Regions from separate parts of the Lapillicoccus jejuensis genome, predicted to be linked through region 2. Evidence: predicted binding sites of a transcription regulator. Region 2 holds the regulator's gene; the other holds the start of a gene.

Region 1 (7,332 bases), 2.1 Mb from region 2:
CACCGGCCGGTCGCCGCGCCGCTTGCGCAGCCGCAGCCCCGAGGCGGTCAGCAGCCGGACGACGTGCGCGCCGGTGGTGGGCGTCGCGCCGGCCCGCACCGCGTCGTCGTACCGCTCCTGCGCGACGTCGTAGTGGTCGCCGTGGAACGAGCGCGGGTGCAGCCCGGCCCGCTCCGCCCCGGCGTGCAGCTCCTCGAGCGAGACGTCGCTGACGAGGTGGGCGAAGACGGTGCCGTGCCGCGGCCACAGGGGCGCGTCGATCCACAGGGGCATGTCGGGTGACGGGTCGTCCGAACGGACGAACCCCGCTCCCTCCTCTCGCTACTTGTCCGCTTTATCCACCTCGTGGGCGGGTGATCGTGCTTACAGTCGTTCTTGTCGGAATCCCACGCCGACAGCAAGGATCCCCCACACCATGCACGCCCTCCCCACCCCCCGGCCCGCGCTCCGGCTCGTGCCGTCCCTCCCCACCATCCTCCCCACCCCGCTCCGCACCACCGGGGCGACCGACTCCCCCTCCGCGGTCGTCCCACCCCGCCAGGCCCGCGCCTGGACCGTCGAGGTCCTGCGCCTCGTCGCCCTCAGGCTGATCGCCGGTACGCCCCCCACCGCCGGCCTCGAGCCCCGGGACGACGTGGCGCAGGTCCCCGTCTGGCGCGAGCCGGGCGACCCGGTCCTGCCGGGTGTGCTCTACGTCCCCCTCGCGGCGCAGTTCGCCGCCCAGCGCGCCGCCGGGCGCAACCCGTTCACCGTGCTGCCCTCCTCCGGCAGCGCGGCCGCCTCCTAGCGAGGCAGACGGCGTCGGTCCGGGCCACCCCCACCGCCCACCACGACCGACGCCCGTCGCGGGGACCCCCCACCCCCCCGCCCGAGGACGGCTCCCATCCCCAGGGAGCCGCCCTCCGACGTGTCTCCGGACGACGCCCCCGCAGGGACGACCTCTTGCTTCCGATGTGCCCGTCCGGCGGTCCGGACAGGCCCGCACGGGCGCTTCCGCAGCAAGAAGAGGTCCCCGGACGACGCCCGTACGGGCCCGGGCACGCCGAAGGGCGGCCCCCCTGCGGGGACCGCCCTCCGTCGTGCAGCTGCTGCGCGAGCAGGCAGGACTCAGAAGTCCATGCCACCCATGTCGCCGCCGCCCGGGGCCGCCGGGGCGGCCTTCTCCGGCTTGTCGGCGATGACGGCCTCCGTCGTGAGGAAGAGACCGGCGATCGACGCGGCGTTCTGCAGCGCCGAGCGGGTGACCTTGACCGGGTCGGTGATGCCGGCCTTGATCATGTCGCCGTACTCGCCCGTGGCGGCGTTGAGGCCCTCGCCGCGGCCGAGACCGCGGACCTTCTCCGCCACGACGCCACCCTCGAGACCGGCGTTGACCGCGATCTGCTTGAGCGGGGCCTCGGCGGCGACGCGGACGATGTTCGCGCCGGTGGCCTCGTCACCCTGCAGGTCGAGCTTCTCGAAGACGCGGGCGGTCGCCTGGATGAGGGCGACGCCACCACCGGCGACGATGCCCTCCTCGACGGCGGCCTTCGCGTTGCGGACGGCGTCCTCGATGCGGTGCTTGCGCTCCTTGAGCTCGACCTCGGTGGCCGCGCCCGCCTTGATGACGGCGACGCCGCCGGCGAGCTTGGCGAGGCGCTCCTGGAGCTTCTCGCGGTCGTAGTCCGAGTCCGACTTCTCGATCTCGGCCTTGATCTGGTTGATGCGGCCGTCGATCGCGGTGCGGTCCGAGCTGTCCTCGACGATGGTCGTGTCGTCCTTGGTGACGACGACCTTGCGGGCCTTGCCGAGCAGGTCGAGGTCCGCGGAGTCGAGCTTGAGGCCGACCTCCTCGGAGATGACCTGACCACCGGTGAGGATCGCGATGTCGCCGAGCATGGCCTTGCGACGGTCGCCGAAGCCCGGGGCCTTGACGGCGACCGAGCGGAAGGTGCCGCGGATCTTGTTGACGACCAGCGTGGCCAGGGCCTCGCCGTCGACGTCCTCGGCGATGATCAGCAGGGGCTTGCCCGACTGCATGACCTTCTCCAGCAGGGGCAGCAGGTCCTTGACGTTGCTGATCTTGCTGTTGACGACGAGCACGTAGGCGTCCTCGAGGACGGTCTCCATGCGCTCGGTGTCGGTGACGAAGTAGTGGCTGATGTAGCCCTTGTCGAAGCGCATCCCCTCGGTGAGCTCGAGCTCGAGCCCCATCGTGTTGGAGTCCTCGACGGTGATGACGCCTTCCTTGCCGACCTTGTCCATCGCCTCGGCGATGAGCTCGCCGATCTGGTCGTCGGCGGCGGAGATCGACGCGGTGGCGGCGATCTGCTCCTTGGTCTCCACCTCGATGGCGGAGCCCAGCAGCTCGGCGGAGACGGCGTCGACGGCCTTCTCGATGCCGCGCTTGAGGGCCATCGGGTTCGCGCCCGCCGCGACGTTGCGCAGACCCTCGCGCACCATGGCCTGGGCGATGACGGTGGCCGTCGTCGTGCCGTCACCGGCGACGTCGTCGGTCTTCTTCGCGACCTCCTTGACCAGCTCGGCGCCGATCTTCTCGTAGGGGTCGTCGAGCTCGATCTCCTTGGCGATCGAGACGCCGTCGTTCGTGATCGTGGGGGCGCCCCACTTCTTCTCGAGGACGACGTTGCGGCCACGAGGGCCGAGGGTCACCTTGACGGCGTCGGCGAGGACGTTCATCCCTCGCTCGAGACCGCGGCGTGCCTCCTCGTCGAAGGCGATGATCTTGGCCATTCGGGTGGTTCCTCCCACGCGAATCGTTTCGGAGACCACCGGGGTGCCCGCGACGGACGACCGGGGTCACCGCGCTCCTGTCGCGCGCCTCGCCCAGCCTCACCGACGGTGGTCGGGGTAGGTCACTCGACTGTCACTCTGGACGGTCGAGTGCTAACGCCATTATTGGCACTCTCGGGGGGAGAGTGCAAACCCCTGGCGCCCGTACGACGCCCCGTAGGGCGGGTCGGTCCGGCGGGTCAGTCCGGCGGCGGCAGGGCGGCCGCGAGCCGGGCCGCGACGTCGGCCGCCTGCTGGAGGTCGTCGTACCGGGTCCGCGGCCAGAAGAAGCCCCGCAGGCCGTCGCCCTTGGTGCGCGGCACGACGTGGACGTGCAGGTGCGGCACCGACTGGCTCACCGTGTTGTTCATCGCGACGATGGTGCCCTGCGCGCCGAGGCCGTCGACGGCGGCCCGGGCCAGGCGCCGCGCCCCGTCGAGCAGCGGGGCGTGCAGGTCGGCGGGCAGCTCGAGCAGCGTGTCGACGTGCACCCGCGGGACGAGCAGGACGTGCCCGTGGAAGACGGGGCGCACGTCGAGGAAGCCGAGCAGCCGCTCCTCGTCGAGGACGACGGTCGCCGGCTCGTCGCCGGCGACGATCGCGCAGAACAGGCAGGCCCGCGGCACGGGGTCAGTGGGAGGACGAGGCGAGCTGGGTGCGCAGGCTGACCTCGGCCTCGGAGACCGGCGGGTCGTCGAGGTCGCCGACGAAGACCGCGACGAGCCCGCGGGCCGGGTTGGTCTCGAGCTCGAGGACCATCCGGCGCCAGGCGGCGAGGTTGGGGTGGGGCTTGCTCGTCACGCCCTCGGCGGGCGCGAGGGCCGCGAGGGCGTGCCGCAGCTCGGCCGGCCCGATCGGGTAGGTCCCCGAGCCGCTGACGTGGCCCACGGTCTTGGCCATGATGACCCCGGGCAGCGGGCCCTCGCCGGGCCCGTTGACGTGCCCGAACTCGTAGTCCTCGGTCGACGTCGCGCTGGTCAGCCCGACGGCGTGCACCGCCGGCGGCCGCCAGCCGTCGATCGAGGCGGCGATGGTCTCGTACGCCGCGGTCAGGTCCTCCTGGGTGCTCCACTGCGCCATGCCGACAGCCTCGCACAGCCGTCCGGACGAGGGCGGGGCGAAGGGCGGGTGGGCGCGCCCACGACCCCGTACGGTGCGGCCGTGCACCTTTTCGACCCTTTTGCTCCGGAGCCTGACGCGGGTCACTACCCCGACCTGGTCCTGTGCCCGCACTGTCGCCGCGACGTGCCGGCGGGGCCGCGGTGGGTGACGTGGTGCGAGGGCTGCGGGTGGAACGCCCTCGTCGGGGCACCCGAGCCCGCGACCTCGGGGCCGTCGTGGGCCTCCCGGTGGACCGCGCGGGTCCGGGTCCGCGCCGCGCGGCGCGTACACGCCGAGCTGCTCGCCGGGGGCGGCACGGGCTCGCCCTGGCCGCGTCGGGCCGCCGTCGCGGTCGCCGTCGTCGTCCTGGCCCTCACCGTGGTGCAGGTCGGCCTCGTCCTGCTGTGGGTCGTGCGCGGCAGCGGCTTCTGGCACTGGCCGCTGGCCGTGCTGCTCGTCCTGCTGCTCGCCGCCGTGCTGCGCGGTCTCGTCCCCCCGTCCCTGGAGCGTGGCCGAGGGGCGGGACCCGACGAGCTCTCGCCGGACGACGCCCCCGCGCTGCACGCGCTGGTCCGCGACGTCGCGGACCTCGTGGGGGTGGTGCCGCCGCGCCGGCTGCGCCTCAGCACGCAGGACAACGCGTGGGTGAGTCGCGAGCTGTACGGGCGGCACGTCGACCTCACCCTGGGCCTCGTGCTCTGGGGTCGGCTGTCGTGGGACGCCCGCCTCGCCCTGCTGGGCCACGAGCTGGGCCACTGCCTGCCGCGCGGAGGGGGCCACCGCGCGGTCCACGCCGCCGGTCTCGTCCTGCGGGGGTGGCTGCGGGTGCTGTGGCCCTCGGGGTACGACGTCGCCGTCATGCGCTACCGGTCGCGGTGGGACCGCAGCGGTGGGCTCATCGGCGGCCCCGTCCTCGTCTGGCTCGCCACCGTGCTGCAGCGGCTCGCCGCCGTGCCGGCCCTCCTCGCGCTCGTCCTGCTCGACCGGCTCGAGGCGTCCGCGTCGCAGCGGGCCGAGTACGCCGCCGACGTGGCGGCCGCCCGGGTCGCCGGGACGCCGGGCGCCGTCGCGCTCCTGTCCGGTCTGGTCGACCCGCGCGGCTGGCTCACCTCCGTGTCCTCCGCGCTGCGCCGGGACGAGGACGTGTGGACGGCACTGGCCGTCGCCGGGCGACGGCCGGCCCGCGAGACCGCCCGGCTGCGCCGGATCGCCCGCGACGAGACGGTGCGCGTCGACGCGAGCCACCCGCCGACCGCGCTGCGGATCGACCTGCTCGAGCGGCTGCCGCGGACGGGGCCGGCGGCGACGATGACCCCGGAGCGGCTGGCCGCGGTGGACCGGGAGGTCGAGGGGCTGCTGCGCACGCGCCGCCGCGCCCTGACCGACCGGCTGCTCGAGTCCTGGGTCTGACCGGTCTCCGGCGGCCCTCCGGCCTGACACGCTGGGGGCGTGACCGAGCTGCGGGTGGCGACGTGGAACCTGCTGACCGAGCACGACGGCGGGGCGCCGCCGTGGGCGGAGCGGGTCGAGGTGCTCGCGCGTCACGTTGGCGCGCTCGCGCCGGCCGTGCTCGCCACCCAGGAGGGGTCGGCGGCGATGCTCGACGACCTCGTCGGGCGGTTGCCGGGCCACCGCTGGGTCGGTGAGGGCCGGCGCGGCAGGGGCCGTGACGAGTGCACCGCGCTGGTGTACGACGCCGCCGCCCTCACCGTCCTCGACGTGCGGCACCGGTGGCTCTCGCCCACCCCGCTCGTGCCGGGCTCCGTCGCCCCCGGCGCCGACCTGCCGCGGATGCTCACGACGGTCCACCTGCACCACGCGGGGAGCGGCGCCCGGTTCGTCGTCGTCGGCACGCACCTCGACCACGTCGGCGAGGCGGCCCGCGACCTCGGCGCGGCGCTCGTCGCCGAGGAGCTCGGGGGCGGGCCCACCGTCGTCCTCGGCGACTTCAACGCGGCGGCGGGCCGCAGTGCGCCGTACGGGCGGCTGGTGGGGGCGGGACTGGTCGACGCGCTCGCCCCGCGCGAGCGCGAGGAGCAGCGGCGGGCGACGTTCGTCGGGGTGCCGGGCCGGGACGGGGCGGACGAGGGGCAGATCGACTGGCTGCTCGTCACGCCGGGGATCGAGGTGGTGAGGGGCTGGGTGGACGAGGGGCCGACCGAGGGGTTCGGCTCGGACCATCGGCCGGTGGTCGCCGACCTGCGGCTGCCCTCGTAGGGCCTGATCGGGTCGGCCGCGGCCGGGGCGCCTGTCGGAGGGTGGGGATAGCGTCCGGTCATGAGCAGCAGCGTCGGCGCGACCGGCCCCGAGGTCCTCACCCCCGCGTGGGTCAGCGACCTGTGGGCGCCGTCGCGGCCGGTGCTGTCGTCGGACGCGCGGCGGCTGGCGTGGACGATGGCCCCGCACGGCCGCGAGGGCGAGCACGACGAGCGCAGCCTGTGGGTGGCCGACCTGACGTCCGGGGAGCCGGCGCGCCGGTGGACCCGGGGCCACGACGACCAGGACCCGGCCTGGTCGCCCGACGGCCTCTGGCTCGCCTTCCGGTCGGACCGCGTCGAGCGCGGACGGCCCGGGCTGCACGTCCTCGACGTCGGTGGGGGTGAGGCGAGGGCTCTCGTCGAGCGGGCGCGGGCGGTCGGCGCGTTCGCCTGGACGCCGGACGGGACGGCGCTGTGGTTCCTCGCGCCCGACGAGCCGGGCGAGGAGGACGAGCGCCGCGAGCGCGAGCACGACGACCCCGACGTCTGGGGCGAGCGGTGGGAGCACCAGCGGCTGTGGCGGGTTCCGGTCTCGGGTGGGGAGGCGCGGCGGGTCTGGGCGCCGGACCGGCACGTCGACGCGGTCGCGGTCTCGCCGTCCGGTCGGCTGGCGCTGGTCACCCGGCGCAGCCCGCTCCTCGAGCACGCGCAGGGGTCCGAGCTGTGGGTGGCGGCCGCGGACGGCGGCGGGGCGCGCCGGGTGGCGGCAGCGCCGTTCGCGTCCGACGTGGCGTGGTGGGGCGACGGCACGGTGGTGTTCCGCGCGAGCCACGACCTTCGCCCGCAGGGCGGGGGCACGGCCTGGGCGGTCGACGCCGGCGCGGACGACGTCGGCGCGGACGGGGAGGCGCGGGCCCCGCGCGTGGTCGGGACGAGGGTCGACGAGCCGCGGTGCACGTCGGGGCTGGCGGCGAACGGGTCGGGCGCCCTGGTCGTCGTCGCCGACGGGGTCGCGACCCGGGTGGAGACGCTGGCGCGCGACGGCGGCGGGCGCCGCGTGCTGGTCGAGGTGACCGGTGACCTGCGCGACCCGGCCCTCGGCGACGACGGCCGGCTCGCCGTCGTGCTCGACGAGCCGCGCCGGGCCGTGGGCCGGGTCGCCGTCGTCGAGCCGGACGGGACGGTGACGGCGGTGCCGGTGGCCGACGTGCCGGGCTCCGACCCGGACGTCCCGCTCGTCCGGGCGAGCGTGCTCACGGCG
Region 2 (7,332 bases):
AGTTCGTGCCGTCGACCTCGACGGCGCGGCTCGGCACCGCCGACGGCGCGGCCGCTGCGGCGCGGCTGTCGATGACCGCGACGCCGGCGCACGCCACCGGGACGGTCGTCTCCGCGTGGACGCCGGGAACGACGCTCACGGTCACGCTGCAGGGCGGGGAGGCGGACGTGCTGCTCTCCCGCGCCGGACGGACCGGCCTGACCGCCGACCAGCAGCGGCTCGCCGTCCAACAGCTCGTGTGGGCGGTCACGGCGGGGCTGCAGCGCACCCTGCCGGTCGGCGTCGTCGTCGCGACCGGGGGGAACGTGTTCGAGTCCGTGCCGGCCGGGGTGTTCGAGCGACCGGCCCCCGACCAGGCCTACCGCGACGTCGCGCCGATCTGGGTGGACTCGCCGACCCAGGGGGCGTCGTACCCGAGCGGGGCGCCCGTGACCGTCACCGGGCGGTCGTGCACCGTCGAGGCGGCGGTGTCCTGGGTCCTGCAGCAGGGCGCGACGACGGTGCGGTCGGGGCACACCACGGCCTCGAGCGGCTGCCCGGTCCAGGGCGGCTGGTCGGTCGCGCTCGGCCCGCTGCCGGCGGGGGCGTACACCGTCCACGTCCGCGAGCTGTCCGCCGAGGACGGCGGCGTGCGCGGCGACCAGCAGGTGACGTTCACGGTGCGCTGACCCGGTCCGGGCCGGCTCAACGCCAGCGGCCGCGGGCGTTGAGGACCGCGAGCGCGGCCGGACCGGCGCTCGAGCTGCGCAGCACCTCCGGGCCGAGCCGGACCGCACAGGCCCCGGCGGCCTCGAACGCCGTCAGCTCGGCGGGCGTGATCCCGCCCTCGGGACCGACGAGCAGGACGACGTCGCCGGCCGCGGGGAGGTCCACCGTCGCCAGCGGCATCGTCGCGTCCTCGTGCAGGACCAGCGCCAGCGCCGCGCCCTCGACCCGCAGCCGGGCCCCGGCGGTCCGCACGACGGGCTCGACGAGCGGCACCCGGCCCCGGCGGGACTGCTTGGCCGCCGCGGTGACGACGGACTCCCAGCGCTCGCGACCGCGCTCCTCCTTGGCCCCGCGCCACTGGACGATCGAGCGCTCGGCCTGCCAGGGCACGACGACGTCGACGCCGAGCTCGGTCGCCGCCTCGACGGCCTGCTCGTCGCGGTCGCCCTTGGCCAGCGCCTGGACCAGGACGAACCGGGGCGCCGGCTCGGGGACGACCTCGAGCAGGGTGAGGCGGACGGCGAGACCGCCGTCCCGGCTGGCCTCGACGACCTCCCCGGTCCCCCGGCGGCCGGCGCCGTCGCTCACCAGCACGATCTCGCCCACGCCCAGCCGCACGACCTGGACGGCGTGCCGGGCCTCGGGACCGCTGACCCGCACGACGTCGCCGACGCCGGCGGCGCCCCAGTCGGCGGGGCTGAGCAGGAACAGGCGCTGGGTCACGGTGGCCCTCCGGTGGTCGGCTCAGTGGGCCCGGAACGCGTCCTTGAGCTTGCCGAGCAGCCCGCCCTTCTCGACCGAGCTGAGCCGGCCCTCGGGACGCTCCTCGCCGCGCAGGGCGGCGAGCTGGCGCAGCAGCGCCTCCTGCTCGGGGGTGACCCGGGTCGGGGTCTGCACGTTGAGGTGGACGACGAGGTCGCCTCGGCCGGAGCCGCGCAGGTGGGTGACGCCGAGCCCGCGCAGGGTCTGGGTGTCCCCCGCCTGCGCGCCGGCGACGACGTCGAGGTCCTTCATCCCGTCGAAGGTCTGCAGCTTGAGCGCGGTGCCGAGGGCGGCGGCCGTCATCGGCAGCTCGAGGGTGACGTGCAGGTCGTCCCCGCGCCGGACGTAGGTCTCGTGCGGCCGGACGGCGACCTCGACGTACAGGTCGCCGGCGGGGCCGGCACCGGGGCCGACCTCGCCCTCGCCGCGCAGCTGGATCCGGGTGCCGGTGTCGACCCCGGCGGGGACGCGCAGCGTGAGGGTGCGCCGGGTGCGCACGCGACCCTGGCCCGAGCACTCGAAGCACGGGTGCGGGATCGTCGTGCCGTAGCCCTGGCACGCCGAGCACGGGCGGCTCGTCATGACCTGGCCGAGGAAGCTGCGCTGCACCGACTGGACCTCGCCGCGGCCCTGGCAGACCGAGCACGTGACGACCGAGGTGCCCGGCTGCGTGCCCTCGCCGTGGCAGGTGCCGCAGGCGGCGGCGGTGTCGAGCGCGACCTCCTCGTCGGAGCCGAAGACGGCGGCGGCGAGGTCGATGTCGAGGCGGACGAGGGCGTCCTGACCACGCTGCTGGCGCGGCCGCGGGCCGCGTCCCGCCCCGCCGGTCGCGGCGCCCCCGAAGAAGGCGTCCATGACGTCGCTGAAGCTGAAACCCTGGCCGAACCCGTCGCCGCCCCCCGTGGCGAACGGGTCGGCGCCGAGGTCGTAGGCCTGCTTCTTCTGCGGGTCGGACAGGACGTCGTACGCCCGGGAGACCGTCTTGAACTGCTCCTCGGCGTCGGCGCCCTGGTTGACGTCCGGGTGCAGCTTCCGGGCCAGGCGTCGGTAGGCGCGCTTGATCTCCTCGGCGGAGGCGTCGCGCTGGAGACCGAGGTCCTGGTAGTAGTCGCTCACGGGTGGGAGGTCCTATCGGTGGTGCGTGTGGTTCGCGGGTGTCGGGTCAGGGGGCGAGCAGCTGGGAGACGTAGCGCGCGACGGCGCGCACGGCGGCCATCGTCGTCGGGTAGTCCATCCGGGTCGGGCCGAGGACGCCGAGCCCGGCGACGAGCTCGGACCCGGCGGCGTACCCGGTGGAGACGACCGACGTGCCCGTCAGGCCCTGGTGCTGGTTCTCGTGGCCGATGCGCACGGCGACGGTGTCGTGGTCCTCCCCGAGGGTACCCAGCAGCCGCAGCAGGACCACGTGCTCCTCGAGCGCCTCGAGGACCGGGCCGATGGTCTGGGGGAAGTCGGTGCGCAGCCGCGCGAGGTTGGAGGTGCCGGCGAGGACGACGCGCTCCTCCCGCTCCTCGGCCAGGGCGTCGTCGAGGGCTCCGGTCGCCGCGCGGACCAGGTCGCGCTGGGCCACCTCGAACCGCTCGGGCAGGGCGGTGAGCCGCGCCGCGGCCTCGGTGAGCGGACGGCCGGACGCCTCGGCGTTGATCTCGGTGCGCAGGCGGGCGACGACCGCCTCCCCGTCGGCCGTCGTGAGGTCGACGTCGCCGGTCTCGACCGTGCGCTGCTCGACCCGGCCGGTGTTGACGATGAGGACGACCAGGAGCCGGCTCGGCCCGAGCGGGACCAGCTCGACGTGGCGCACCGTGGACCGGGTCAGCGAGGGGTACTGCATGACGGCGACCGACCGGGTCAGCGAGGAGAGCAGCCGCACGGTGCGGTCGACGACGTCGTCGAGGTCGACGGCGCCCTCGAGGAAGCGGCTGATCGCCGTCCGCTCGGCGGGGCTCATCGGCTTGAGGGCGCTCAGCCGGTCGACGAAGAGGCGGTACCCGGCGTCGGTCGGCACGCGCCCGGCCGAGGTGTGCGGGGCGTGGATCAGCCCCTCCTCCTCGAGGACGGCCATGTCGTTGCGCACCGTCGCCGCGGAGACACCGAGGTGGTGTCGCTCGACGAGGGCCTTGCTCGCGACCGGCTCGGACGTCGCCACGTAGTCCTGCACGATGGCGCGCAGGACGGCGAGCCGTCGCTCCTCGCTCATGCCGCCTCCTGTCGCGTGCTGTCGCGTGCTGTCGCGCCCTGGTCCCGCGTCCTGGCACTCGTGCCGTCCGAGTGCCAATTCTACGCCGTCGACGGCGCCCCGCCGCAGCCCCGGCGGGTCGCCGACGTCCGGCGACCGCGGCCACCTAGCCTCGCCGGGGTGACTCCCCCTCCTCCACCCGCGACCCCGTACGGCGACCGGTACGGCGCCGACGTGCTCTCCGGCGACTGGAAGACGCCGAGGAACGGGCGCTCCACCGAGGTCGCCGCCGAGCCCGGCCTCGTCGTCGAGGACGTCGAGACCGGCTGGGTCGGCGCCGTCGTCCGCGTGGAGAAGGCCGGCGGGATCCACGTCGTCCACCTCGAGGACCGCCGCGGGCGCACCAAGGGCTTCTCGCTCGGGCCGGGGTTCCTCCTCGACGGGAAGCCGGTCGTCCTCACCCCGCCGGTGGCCGCCGCGCGCGAGCGGCTCGCCGCGGCCCGCCGTACGGAGTCGCGCACGGCGAGCGGGTCGGTCGCCGTCAGCGGGCAGCGGGCGCGGGTCGCCTCGGGCAGCCGGATCTTCGTCGAGGGGAGGCACGACGCCGAGCTGGTCGAGAAGGTGTGGGGCGACGACCTGCGGGTCGAGGGCGTCGTCGTGGAGATGCTCGACGGCGTCGACGACCTGGGCGCGGCCATCCGCGACTTCGGCCCCGGGCCCGGGCGGCGGATGGGCGTCCTCGTCGACCACCTCGTGCCCGGCTCGAAGGAGACCCGGCTCGTGCAGCAGGCGCTCGCGCTGCCGCAGGCCCGCGAGCACGTGCACGTCGTCGGGCACCCGTACGTCGACGTGTGGCAGTCGGTGCGGCCGGAGCGGCTGGGCTGGACGCAGTGGCCGGTCGTCCCGCGGACGATCGAGTGGAAGCACGGGATCTGCGAAGAGCTCGGCTGGCCGCACGCGACGCAGGCCGACGTGGCGCGGGCGTGGAAGCGGATCCTCGGGACGGTGCGGACCTACGCCGACCTCGAGCCGGCGCTGCTCGGTCGCGTCGAGGAGCTCATCGACTTCGTCACCGCCCCCTGAGGGTCGTCCCGGACGCGACCCTGACCGCACCCCGGACCGGGGTGTCGGACGGAACAGCGGCCGTCCGGCCGGCGTCACACTGCTGGCACCGTCCACCGACCCCTCGAACAGGAGCGCCCCATGTCCAGCGTCCCGCCCCCCGTCCCGCCGTACGGCGGCGCCCGACCGGCGATCAGCAGCGAGGAGCGCACGGCGAGCGTCCTCGCCCACCTGTCCGCGCTCATCGCCGCGATCGTCACCGCCGGCTGGCTCAGCTTCGTCGGCCCGCTCGTCATCTGGGCGATCTACAAGGACCGCAGCCCGATGGTCCGCCAGGCCGCCGCCGGCTCGTTCAACTTCAACCTCGGCCTGTGGGTGATGAACGTCGTCGCGTGGATCTGCCTGTTCACGGTGGTCCTCATCCCGCTGGCGATCATCCTCTTCCTCATCGCCAACGTCGGGATGGTCGTCTGGCACCTGCTGGCCGCCTACCGCGCGAGCCAGGGGCGCACGTACTCCTACCCCTTCCAGATCCGCATCCTGCACTGAGGCTTCCTGGAAAGATGCGTTCGGGGATCACACCCCGAGCAGGCGCCGCACCACGGTGTCGGCGAGCAACCGCCCGCGACGGGTGAGCACGACGCGGCGGTCGCGGACCGCGGACGTCCCGTCGACCAGACCGTCGGCGACCAGGCCGGCCACGGCCGGACGGCCGGCCGGTCGCAGGTCGTCGACCGGCAGCCCGTCGGCCAGCCGGACGCCGAGCAGGACCCGCTCGTCGTACCGCTGCTCGTCGGTGAGGACCTCGCGCGCCGCGGCCGGCGAGACGCCGGTGGCCAGCCGCTGGGCCCACCCGGCGGGGTGCTTGACGTTCCACCAGCGCACGCCACCGACGTGCGCGTGCGCGCCGGGACCGACGCCCCACCAGTCGCCCTCGGACCAGTAGCCGAGGTTGTGCCGGCAGCGGTTCGCCGGGGTGCGGGCCCAGTTGCTCACCTCGTACCAGCCCAGGCCGGCGCCGGTCAGCAGCTCGTCGGCGAGCTCGTACTTGGTCGCCTCGTCGTCGTCCTCGGGCGCGGGGACCTCCTCGCGCCTCACCTGCACCGCGAGCCGGGTGCCCTCCTCGACGACGAGCGCGTACGCCGACACGTGGTCCGGCTCGAGCGCGAGCGCGGCCTCGAGGCTGGTGCGCCAGTCGTCGACCGACTCCCCCGGCGTGCCGTAGATGAGGTCGAGGCTGACCTGCAGCCCGGCCTCGCGCGCCCACCCGACCGCGCGCGCGACGCCCTCGGGGTCGTGGGTGCGGTCGAGGGTCCGCAGGACGTGCGGGACGGCGCTCTGCATCCCGAGGCTGACGCGGGTGTACCCGCCGGCGGCGAGCGCCGCCAGACCGTCGCGGCTGACCGAGTCGGGGTTGGCCTCGGTCGTCACCTCCGCGTCGGGCGCCAGACCCCAGCGTTCGCGGATGCCGTCGAGGACGCGGACGAGGTCGCCGGCGGCCAGCATCGTCGGGGTGCCGCCGCCGACGAACACGGTGTCGACGGTCGGGGCCCGGTCGCCGAGGACGCGGGCGGCCAGGTCGAGCTCGGTGAGCGCCGCGTCGGCGTACGTCGTCGTGCCGGTGCCGGGCAGGCTGCCGTCACCGAGCTCGCTCAGCGTGTAGGTGTTGAAGTCGCAGTAGCCGCAGCGCACCGAGCAGAACGGGACGTGGACGTACATCCCGAACGGCGCCGTGCCCAGGTGGGCGAGGGCGGACCCGGGCAGCTCGCCCGTGGGCGGGGCGGGGTCACCGTCGGGCAGGGCGCTGGGCACCGGCCCAGTCTCCCCCAGGGGTGCGGCGTCATCCCGAGTGGGTGAGGACGCCGTACCGGGTCCGGGTGCGCAGGGCCCAGGTCGAGGCGGGCACGACGAGCACCCCGGCGAGCAGGATGATCCCGCCGAGCACGAGCCAGCCCGGACGGCCCCAGCCGATGCACAGCACCGCGACCAGCGGCGGCGCGGCGATCGAGGCCAGTGAGAAGGAGAGCCCGGCGAACCCCTGGTACTGGCCCTGCCGCTCGGCCGGCGCCAGCCCCATCTGGACGCCCCACTGGCCGCCGGAGCCGGTCATCTCGCCGACGACGTGCAGGCCGGCGCCGGCGAGGAGCAGGGCCACGGCGAGCCAGGCGGGCACCCCGCTCGCGAGCGGGATGACCGCGAACCCGGCCACGACCCAGACGCCGGAGCGGGCCATCAGCCGGGCGGCCGCCGGGACGGTGTCCGAGCCGCGCGCGAGGCGGACCTGGAACGCCGCGACGGCGACGGTGTTGACGAGCATCGTCGCGGCGACGACCCAGGTCGGCGCGGAGGTGTGGGTCGAGACCCACAGCGGGACGGCCAGCTCGATGACGAAGAAGTGCATCGAGTAGATGCCGACGAGGAGGGACACGACGGCGTACGGCGTGTCCCGCAGGACGGCGAGCCGCGGCTCGCCGACGGCCCGGGCGGGAGCGGGGGCGAGGTGCGGCAGTCGGCCGAGGACGAGCGCGGTCACGAAGAACGTCAGGGCGTTGACGACGAAGACGGCGAGGAAGGCCCAGCGGGTGTCGACGGCGAGGGCGAGACCGCCGAGGAGGGCGCCGAGC

Evidence for each region. The regulator HrcA, encoded in region 2, represses chaperone genes, less so after heat shock. The targets are predictions, from matches to a motif close to TTNGCACTCGNNNNNNNCGAGTGCNAA.
Region 1: groL (chaperonin GroEL) is a predicted target of HrcA. The motif match lies at 2,864-2,890, and genes of this name have one in related genera.

The regions. Positions count from the first base shown of each region.
Region 1 covers NZ_VFMN01000001.1:2,120,532-2,127,863, reverse strand. Annotated here, with positions in the region: gene FB458_RS10150 (DUF4031 domain-containing protein) at 1-273, opposite strand, end outside; gene FB458_RS10145 (hypothetical protein) at 416-787, shown strand; gene groL (chaperonin GroEL) at 1,108-2,733, opposite strand; gene FB458_RS10135 (HIT family protein) at 2,973-3,398, opposite strand; gene FB458_RS10130 (hypothetical protein) at 3,403-3,852, opposite strand; gene FB458_RS10125 (M48 family metallopeptidase) at 3,934-5,283, shown strand; gene FB458_RS10120 (endonuclease/exonuclease/phosphatase family protein) at 5,323-6,090, shown strand; gene FB458_RS10115 (prolyl oligopeptidase family serine peptidase) at 6,151-7,332, shown strand, end outside.
Region 2 covers NZ_VFMN01000001.1:4,269,951-4,277,282, forward strand. Annotated here, with positions in the region: gene FB458_RS19830 (Gmad2 immunoglobulin-like domain-containing protein) at 1-668, shown strand, start outside; gene FB458_RS19835 (16S rRNA (uracil(1498)-N(3))-methyltransferase) at 685-1,431, opposite strand; gene dnaJ (molecular chaperone DnaJ) at 1,453-2,586, opposite strand; gene hrcA (heat-inducible transcriptional repressor HrcA) at 2,633-3,667, opposite strand; gene FB458_RS19850 (DUF3097 domain-containing protein) at 3,827-4,729, shown strand; gene FB458_RS19855 (DUF4870 domain-containing protein) at 4,850-5,257, shown strand; gene hemW (radical SAM family heme chaperone HemW) at 5,285-6,520, opposite strand; gene FB458_RS19865 (MFS transporter) at 6,549-7,332, opposite strand, start outside.